DNA from 3 places in the Barnesiella sp. genome. Region 2 is predicted to be linked to each of the others. Evidence: riboswitches for the same ligand, from Rfam matches in the RefSeq annotation. Region 2 holds a riboswitch; each other region holds the start of a gene.
The links. A riboswitch is a leader RNA that binds a small molecule or an ion and turns the genes downstream of it on or off. The one in region 2 is predicted to bind cobalamin.
Positions count from the first base shown of each region.

Region 1 (3,269 bases), on a different contig from region 2:
ATGCGGCTAATCCCATAACCCATCTTATGCGTATTGTCGTTCGCAAAGAAGAGGTAGCTTATAGCCCTTACATAACTAAGGTTTATGAATATCGCCCTGCACCGGGACAGTTTGTCAATGAGCTTCCGAGATATACCGAGGGAGATACCGAAGAATCTATGCGGCAGAAAGTCGAAGATTGTTTGGCATACGACGCCCGTACGATGGTCACGTTGGGAGGCTACGGCGGATATATTGTCGTCGGTTTCGACCATACGATTGTCAATCGGCCGGGAGAATACGATTTCAAAATATTGGGTAACGCATTTTATGCCAATGACAATCCTCGTCCCGATGCCCCGTTGGGAGGTAGTAGCGAACCCGGGATAGTGATGGTCTCGGTCGATACGAACGGGAATGGCGTTCCCGATGATGAATGGTACGAGTTGGCCGGTAGCGAATATTATAAAAAAGAGACTTTGAAGAATTATGAGATAACCTACTATCGACCCGATGAAAACAAGGAGTCGGTGACTTGTTCCAATCCGAATATCACGGATTCTACGTATGTCCGGTGGACCGACAATTATGGAAATACAGGATATATATCGCAACTCACTTTCCATAAGCAACCGTATTATCCACAATGGATTTCGGAAAGTTCGATAACTTTCAAAGGGAGCAGGCTTGCCGATAACGCTATCGACGAGAGTGGAAACGGGAGTTATTATGTCCTTTACGCATACGATTGGGGTTATGCGGATAATCACCCCAACAGTAGCGAAAAGTCCAATTTTAAAATCGATTGGGCGGTGGATAGCGAAGGTAATCCGGTCGATTTACCGGGTGTCGATTTCATAAAAATTTATACGGGAGTGAACCAATTCAACGGTTGGTTGGGCGAATGTTCGACCGAAGTAATGGGTGTTACCGATTTACATATAGAAGAATGACTATGAAAAAATAGAAAGAAACGAGAGGAAAATAACTAAAAAAATATAGTGCACACAGGTTCGGCTACTTGAAAAAGGTCCGCCGATTAAAAGGGAATCGGGTGTAAGTCCCGAACAGTCCCGCTGCTGTAAGCTCCACAAAAAGGTCCCGAGAATACTGAAAGCCACTGATTATGACGATTGGGAAGGCATCGGTTACCGGAGTAAGTCAGAAGACCTGCCGTGTGTATTGTCCGAAAAGCTTGCGAGGTATGAGCTGTGACAAAAAAACGCCGGGAAGTTCGGGAAAGTTTTGGAAGCATATAAGTGGTGTATCTTGCAAGTATTGAATGAGAAAGAACTATTTATTTAATACTTAAAAGTTTAACAAAGATGAGAAAGATTTATGCTTTGATGGTATTGCTGTTTGCGGTTTTACAATTACCTGCACAAGTCCTTGTGCAAGGTCGTCCGCACCCTACGGCAAAGCCGCAGATGGTATCGCCGAGGGCGATTGTCGATGGAACTTTCACGATGGACATGATCGAAAACTGGTCTGGCGAAGGGGCCAATCGCGCTGCGTTCGTCGTACAATGGAATGCCGAGAGTGAAACCTCGGCGTTGGTTTGGGGATTTCGTTGGGACGGTGAAGCTACCGGCGAAACGATGGCGCGTGCAATCGCTGCTTCCGACCCTCGTTTTTTCATTATGACCGAAACAGGAACGGCGTATGGTAGCACTGTATCGGGTTTTGGGTACGATGTTAACAAGAGTGGCGATTTTTCTATTACTAAGGACGGAGTAACACTTTCCCCTGATGAGAACGGGATAATCTTTTCTTCGTCGTATGGATATGACGGTTGGACCTGTACCGATCCCGAGGACTATTGGCAATCGGGCTGGTATCAAGGGTATTGGTCTTATTGGCTGAAATCGAGCGATAGCGATCCCTGGGGATACTCCGGGACTGGAATTACGGGCCGTAAATTGACTGACGGTTGTTGGGACGGTTGGAATTTTTCGGTAAACATGTCGCCTCAATCGTGGAAACCTCTTGCGCCGGCTCCTAAAAACGGGCCGACAGCTCCTTCTGTGAAAGTTCAACCCGAAGATTTGACGGTTTCTCCGGGAGAATCGGTAACTTTTGCTCCTGAGTTCAAAGGCGATAGTTTGTATTTCCAATGGTACAAAGACGAAGTAGCCATACAAGATGCCGAAGCGTCGTCTTATTCGATCGTTTCGGCGGAAACTTCCGATGCCGGGCGTTATTATTGTGTGGTGAGCAACATGCTTGATACGATTTCTACCGATACGGTTACGCTCGTTGTCGGCGATAAATCGGTAGTAACCGCCCCGGGAGAGGAACCGGGAACTGCCCTCGTGGTGTATGACGATTCGTATGCCTCTTTTTCGGGGATTTTGACGATCCCCCAAACTATCCTGATAGAGGGAGAATCTTACACGGTAGTCGGTATCGACGATATGGCTTTTATGGGGTGTGCTAAATTGACTTCGGTTATTTTTCCTTCGACTTTGAAAACAATCGGCGAAGGGGCATTTTACGGATGCAGCCGTTTGACATCTGTGGAGTTGCCTGCGCAAACGGTTTCGATCGGTAATGAGGTTTTCGGCGATTGTCCTCTTTTGGCAACCCTCTCTTTGGGTGAAGGATTGGAGAGCATAGGTCGCTCGGCCTTCGAGAATTGTATCGCTTTGACCGGTGTAAGTATGCCGGCAGGTATGGAATCGATAGGGGCTTTGGCTTTCAAGGGTTGTACGAAGTTGGCTTCGGCTGCTTTGGGGAACTCTTTGACTTTATTGGGCGATTCGGCTTTTTATGGCTGTTCGGCTTTGCAATCGGTGGAATTGCCGGTTACGGTATCCTCGGTGGGTACTCGTACATTTGCCGGTTGTTCTGCTTTGAATGCTGTCGGGTTAGGAAATGTTTCGGCTATTGGCGAAGCCGCTTTTAACGGCTGTTCCGCTTTGACTGAAATTGCGATACCGAATGGGGTCGAAACGCTCGGCAATTATGCTTTTTACGGTTGCAGTGCTTTGGCGACAGTGACTTTGGGTACACAGGAGCGTTCATCTTCTTCTTTGAAAACAATCGGCGATTATGCTTTTGCCGAGACTGCTGTGAAATCGGTCGTATTACCCGACGGTGTGAGTACTCTTGGTAACTATGCCTTTAACAAGTGTGCTTCTTTGGCCACCGTTTCGTTGGGAAATAGTTTGACCGCTATCGGTAATTATGCTTTCAGCGATTGTGAGAAATTGGAATCCGTAACATTCGGAAGTGCTCTCGAAACTATTGGAGAACGTGCGTTTGCCAGTGCGAAAATTTCTTCTCTTGTT
Region 1 covers NZ_JAIJHU010000048.1:18,026-21,294, reverse strand. The annotation lists gene QVD32_RS10070 (cell surface protein) at 1-932, shown strand, start outside; cobalamin riboswitch at 971-1,171, shown strand; gene QVD32_RS10065 (leucine-rich repeat protein) at 1,305-3,269, shown strand, end outside.
Region 1: it holds a riboswitch for cobalamin, as region 2 does, so the genes downstream of both, QVD32_RS10065 (leucine-rich repeat protein) here and QVD32_RS07450 (anaerobic ribonucleoside triphosphate reductase) in region 2, are expected to answer to the same signal.

Region 2 (3,269 bases):
TGTGCCCGCCGATGAACCCGATACCCAATGTCCCGCTATCGATGACATCGCCCACCTCGTCGTTGGGTTGTAACTTACCACCACCTTTCCAAACGTCGTTGCCCATCATAAACGGGAACTGACGGGCAAGCGCTTTGCGCTGGTATTCATAACGCTCGTAGAGTTGCTCGGCAATCATCGATGCCACACTGCGCACTTTCTCCAAAAATAGAATACGGGCTTCCCGACGAATAGCATGCTTGTCGCCGTCGGGATGCAACTCCTCAGCCTCCCGCCGGGCCTCTATTGCCAACCGGGGCATATTCATCGAAGTAAAGGAGAGATTGCCCCGTCCCCACGAACTTTTAATGCCGTGTAAATTCTCGAAGACCCTCGTACGGCATCCCATCGTCGCCACTTCGTAACGGAAACGGTCGGGATCATCGGCTTTCCAAAGGTCGTTTTTGTTGTATTCGGTATCTAAAAAGAGAAAGTTGGGGAAGAGCGAAGTAGAAGTCGTGCGACAGGCTTCGAGCAACAGGTCGAAATTAGGCGCCTTGAATTTGATTTTTCCCGCCATCGCTCCCTCGAAATCGGCCATCGCGGCATCGTAATCCTCATCGGTGTAAGAGACACCGTCTTTTACCTTAAATATCTGTATGGGGAATACCGGGACTTCACCGCTACCGAGTCCCTCGACAGTCGCCGAAAGCAACTCCCGCATGACCATACGGCCTTCGGCCGAAGTGTCCGTCCCATAATTTATCGAACTGAACACCACTTGATTACCTCCACGAGAGTGCATGGTATTGAGATTGTGAACCAACCCCTCCATAGCTTGATGCGTATCTTTACGAGTCATTTCGTAACTTTGTCGCCAAGCGGTATCGAGTTCGGCAACAGAAACGTTCACCCCTATCTCTTTCAAACGCTCGCCCAAAGCGGCTTTCTGTTCTTCGGTCATATCGATCGAAACAACTCCTTCCTGAAACAAATCTTTCAACGCCGGCATATCTTCCATTCCGTGCAAACGACAAATAAAGCCCACCCCGTTTTCGAGATGCTTGCGGAAACTCTTCAATACGCCCGGCGCCATAAAATGGTCGAAAGCCGGAATAGATTGCCCGCCGTGTTGCTCATTTTGGTTGGTCTGAAAAACGATGGTGGCCAACGTGGCATAACTCTGTATGGACTGCGGCGTACGCACCGTACCGTTCTTGGTATGGAATCCCCGGTTGAAGATGTCCTCCAAATCATATTGTACGCAAGTGGTCGTCTTGGTGGGATAGTAATCGAGGTCGTGAATGTGTATGTCGCCTTCCCGGTGTTCCCGTCCATAACGAACCCCGACCAAATATTTATAGGCATAATCTTTCGTGACCTCCGAGGCGAATGTCATCATTTGCCCTGCCGGTGTATGAGACGACATATTAGCATTGCTCAGGTTTACGTCGTTCTTCTCGACCGCCACGATACCGTCCATCACCTGCTTCATCGATGTGCGCTTTTCACGTTCTTTGGTACGCCACTCCCGATAAATGATAAATTTCTTCGCTACCGAGGGATTGCGCATCATCAATTTGCGCTCTACCAAATCCTGAATCTCTTCTACCGAGATATTCTCCCTATCGATGGCAGCGGCAACCTCGGCCGTAACTTGTTTAATAGAGGTCTCGTCGTCGTTCATACCGTCGGCACGATAAGCCTTAGCGATAGCCCGCTCGATTTTCTCAATCGAGAAGTTCTCTTTGGATCCATCACGTTTCGTAATGGTAATACATGCATAGTCCATGCTGATTGTTATTAAAGATTCGATACTGCGAACGCCTCCTCGAACGTTCATTTGCTTCTCTCCCACTTCGGCAGGTCTTCTGACTTTTCCCAATCCGAAAACGCCTTCCCGATATTCAGAAACAGATTCTTTATCAGTGGCCTGTGTCAACGGACTTTTGCAGGAATTACAGCAGCGGGACTGTCCGGGATTCTCACCCGATTCCCTTTTTATCGATTGTGCCTCACAGCGACAACCGAACCGAAATGCGAGTGTAAAGGTACATAAATTCTTTCCAAGAAAACAACAAATCTACACACAAAAGTTTCCTGTTTTGGAAAACTTTTAGGATTATTTTATCAAGAAAGTTTCCCAAAACGGGGAATTATTGCCCATCAATATAGCACTTTTATTTTTTCTGAAACTACTCGAAAAGATAGTATTTTCATAGAGCCTCTCAACTTTACTTTTCGGTTTTCTTACTATTACAAGCGAGGTCGATAATCAGTGAGAATATCGGCTCAGTAGGAAATCTAAGGGAATTGCCCTTTTGCACAAAAAAAAATGCCAAACCATAAAGTGAAAAGCCCGCCCTTCTCCCCCTGCGTTTTGCCATGTAAAATATAGGCAAAGTGGCACGTAGTGACAGAGGGAGTAATACTACAAAAATACTATATGCCATCTTTCCAACCCCCTCGCCTTAGAAACTATCGTTTCTTCGGTGTCTCCTATATGGCTAACATAGTACCCCGTAATGCTACGGGACACGGCAGGGGAGGGGAAATTGCAGCCCAATCCGTTCCCCTTGCTGCGTTTTTTCAACCCCTCCGTCCTTCGGACACCTCCCCTATATTTTGCTGTGCAAAACACAGAGGAGGAGTACACTTTGTATAGAAATTTAAACAAGAATCAACTTTTCACCGAAAAGTCCGAATTGTGTTTGTCAACAAAAGACTCATCGCTAAAATCCATATCTACCCCACGGATTTTCGGCTGAACCGTAAAAGGCGGTTCAGTAGATACTGTCGGAATCTAAGGATCGTTCATCGAAAACAAAAGGAGGAATACGTAGAAAACGCTATTCCTCCCTGTTATAAAGAGTACAATTGATTTTACAAAATGAGCATGGCGTCACCGTAAGCCCCGAAACGATAACCTTCTTTCAATGCCGATTCGTATGCCTCCAAAACGATGTCATAACCACCGAACGCAGCTACCATCATAAGCATAGTGGAAAGGGGCATGTGAAAGTTCGTCACTAAATTGGTTGCCACCGTAAAATCGTAAGGAGGGAAAATAAACTTATTAGTCCAACCGTCATACGTTTTCATGTGTCCCCCCGTACTTACTGCACTTTCTATCCCTCGCATCACCGATGTACCCACGGCACACACTTTACGACCTTCGTCCTTAGCATGGTTCACGAGTTCCACCAATTCGGGAGTCACTCTCATCTGCTCGGAATCCATCTTGTGTTTCGTGAGATCCTCGACATCGATTTCACGAAAATTACCCAAGC
Region 2 covers NZ_JAIJHU010000029.1:33,982-37,250, reverse strand. The annotation lists gene QVD32_RS07450 (anaerobic ribonucleoside triphosphate reductase) at 1-1,771, opposite strand, end outside; cobalamin riboswitch at 1,824-2,031, opposite strand; gene queA (tRNA preQ1(34) S-adenosylmethionine ribosyltransferase-isomerase QueA) at 2,863-3,269, opposite strand, start outside.

Region 3 (3,269 bases), on a different contig from region 2:
ACCGGGAATCAAATAGAGTACACTAGCACCGATAGCTATATCCGGTGTGTTTCCCCATTGCTGCCACATAGTTACCGAGGCTATTAAAGAAGCGACAAACGCCGATATTGTAAATATAAAGTAGTGATTGATATGATGTTTCCCTAATACTTGTTTGAGACGAAATCCGACAAGAGTCGCAACAAAAACCGCTGCAACGGCGATCCAGTCTCCACTGAATAACCGGCAGAAAGATGCATTAGCGAATCCCACTAATACCCATACCAGCCATGCATTTAATCGAGGTTTGCTTGTAATGGCATGATATTTTTCCCATAGCTGGTCGAGAGGGAGATGGTTATCATAGGCTTCCCAACTGAGAGCGCTCAAATCGGAATTGATTTCGAAGTTTATAGCGCCGGCTTTTGCTGTGTTTACCATACTGTATACATGGGTATTTTCCTTATTCCGCAAAGTCATTATGATTGTTTTGTGAAATAAGGTCATGTGTGCTTCAAAACCGAAAGATTCGGCTATACGGGCTGTATTGCGTACAATTCTCGACGTATGTACTCCCGAAGCCATGAGACATGTAGCATATTCCGAAAGGAACTGCGATACGGCTTTAAGTTCTTCGTGTATACTGTTCACCTTTGTTGTATTGACTGGTTTTTCGACGTGCAAAGATAGTGAAAGGTGAGTGCAAAGGCAAGCGGAAATTGCATTTCCGACTTGACTATGCAGAACCGCATCCTATTTTCGCATACTGTGCAAAGATAGTGAAAGATAAGAGCAGGATAAAACAAATATATTTGTTTTTCATGTCGAACCATACTCTATTTTCGATTCAATCGCAAATTCGTGGGGGTAGACTTTTTGCATATATAAAGGTAGAAAAACCGGGAAGCCCGTTTTATTCTCCCCAAACGGTTTTTGCAATATTTTTCATTGTCGCTATTTTGTTCCACATTTCTTGTTCTGAAATCGAACTGTTTCCCGATAAATTCCTGAAATTGCCTTGACAACTGAGATGAAGAGACTCCAATGGTAGAAGGCGTGCAGCATTTTCGATATGATGAGTGATAGTGCTGGTAGATATCGGTTGGCTACTTGAAGTCGATACAAGCCCTAATATAACGTCTTTGCTTTGACAATGTTTCAAGATAGAAAAGTCTATATTTTCATTTTCCCTATTACCGAAGTCGAAAGCTATGGCATTCGCTTGCGTAGAGAGTAGTATTTCTGCTATTTTTTCTCGATCTCGGGTATTCCACCATTTCTCGTCGAATTGTAAGGATATGCACATATCGTCGGGCTTGTCGTTTAAGCAGAGTTCGGTCAAACGAGCAAGCACGGTAGACAGAGATGCGAGGTCGGTATTATTTGCTTCGGATATTTGTTGAATATCGCAGCCTCCTGTTAAGTTCCAAGTATAGTCGCTGAATTGTAGGAATCGGCATCCCATATTGTAAAATTCTCTAATTACTTTTTGGTAGGTCTGTGCAATATCATGGGAGAGCACTTCGATGTCGGGATAATATCTTCCTGTATTAAGACGGTTCTCAGGACGGATTAATTCAGCTAATAAAGTCATTGGGGACGGTAGTAGAGCTTTTGCATACATGTCGCCTCCAATAATTCCTGTCAAATAGGTAAAGTGCTCTGTGACAGGTGGTGTCGATAAAAAATGATTGTCGAAGTCTATTTTCCCGCATATAACGGATTTATCATTTTCTTCTGACGTATCGTTTGGTTCTGTTTCGTGCTTGGAAATGTTTTGAAGATGATGAAAAAAATCCGTATATCCGTTTGATCTATAATCCCCATCGGTAACGCATTTTAAACCTATCTGTTTGCATGTGTCGACAATGTGTTGGATTTCTTTATTTTCGATTTCCAGTAATTGTGCTACATTTAGAAGTTCTTCTTGAACTTGTTTGCGTGCTTCGATTAATTGCGGTGAATAAACAAAATTCCCAGTTATATCCACACTGTAAGGAATCATTCTTCTCATAACTGCATCATTTTACATATATATAAACTACGTTATAGAAAAGCGTGTTTCTATAACATGGTGTATTTTTTTGCTTTCGCAAAAAATTTCTATCGGAAAAGTATTCGTTTTATCTCCTAATCCGCGAAGAGATAAATTTTATTATGTAACCGGCAGGTCTTCTGACTTGTTCTATTTTAGACGCCTTCCCAATCTCATTGGATTAGTGGCATTGTAGTTGTTTGTCTAAAATCTATCGAACTACACAGCAGCGGGTCTGTCCGGGATTTACACCCGATTCCCTTTTCATTGCTTTATCGAACGCGATAAAAGCAAACCGATTACAAGGGACAAAGTTATTTCCTTTATTTTATTTTACAATGTTTTTTCTAAAAAATCTTATATATAGATAGGCTTTCTTTTCTTAGTCTTTGTATTATTCGTAGCCGGCAATTCGGGCTATTAGCAAGGGTACATCGGTATTGTCGAGTTTCCCTTGAAAGTTTTCTGCTCCTAAACCGATCGCATAGAGCGGGACATAACCAGCTGTGTGAGAACTGCAAGACCATGTGATTTCGGCTATTTCGTTGAGAATCGTTTTGGCGGCTTCGGCTATCGGTTCATTGTTTTCATATAGAGATTTTATTAAGTCCCCTTGTTGGTTGTGTATAGTTTCTTCGTAAATTTTTTTAAGATGTGCTTCTTGTTCGGGGGATAAGTCGAGCTTGCTCCAAAAGCCAAAGGCATGGGATAGGGCCTTTTGTATGGTTTCCCATGAAATTTCGGTGTTTTGTTTACGCAGATTTTCTATTTCTTTTGTAAACGCTATTCCACTCATCGTTTGATATTGGAGTGCTTGCAGGTTGAGTGAGTAATTTCCGTTGCCTAATACTACGCCTCCGGTTTCATGGTCGGCTGTAACGATAATGAGGGTTTCATCGGGATACTTTCTATAAAAATCATAAGCCAATTTTACCGATTCTTCCAAATCTTTTATTTCTCTGAAATTGGTAGCTCCGTCACGGGAGTGTCCTGCCCAATCTATTTTGGAGCCCTCTATCATTAAAAAGAAACCATTTCCTTTTTGTTGCAGAAAGTCTATTGCACATCGGGTGAGATCGGCTAAACAAATATCTCCCGGTTTACGGTCTATGGCGTAAGGGAAGTCTTTTTGGGGAAATAAAATCATTTTGGAGGCTACCTGGGATTGGCGATTGTATTCTTGTATGCCGAGAGCCAATGTATAGTTGGCTTTTGGAATCATATCGTATAGAGATTTTTTTCCTTCTGGTGACGG
Region 3 covers NZ_JAIJHU010000002.1:72,165-75,433, forward strand. The annotation lists gene QVD32_RS00895 (threonine/serine exporter family protein) at 1-630, opposite strand, end outside; gene QVD32_RS00900 (uroporphyrinogen decarboxylase/cobalamine-independent methonine synthase family protein) at 893-1,993, opposite strand; cobalamin riboswitch at 2,128-2,329, opposite strand; gene QVD32_RS00905 (alkaline phosphatase) at 2,409-3,269, opposite strand, start outside.
Region 3: it holds a riboswitch for cobalamin, as region 2 does, so the genes downstream of both, QVD32_RS00900 (uroporphyrinogen decarboxylase/cobalamine-independent methonine synthase family protein) here and QVD32_RS07450 (anaerobic ribonucleoside triphosphate reductase) in region 2, are expected to answer to the same signal.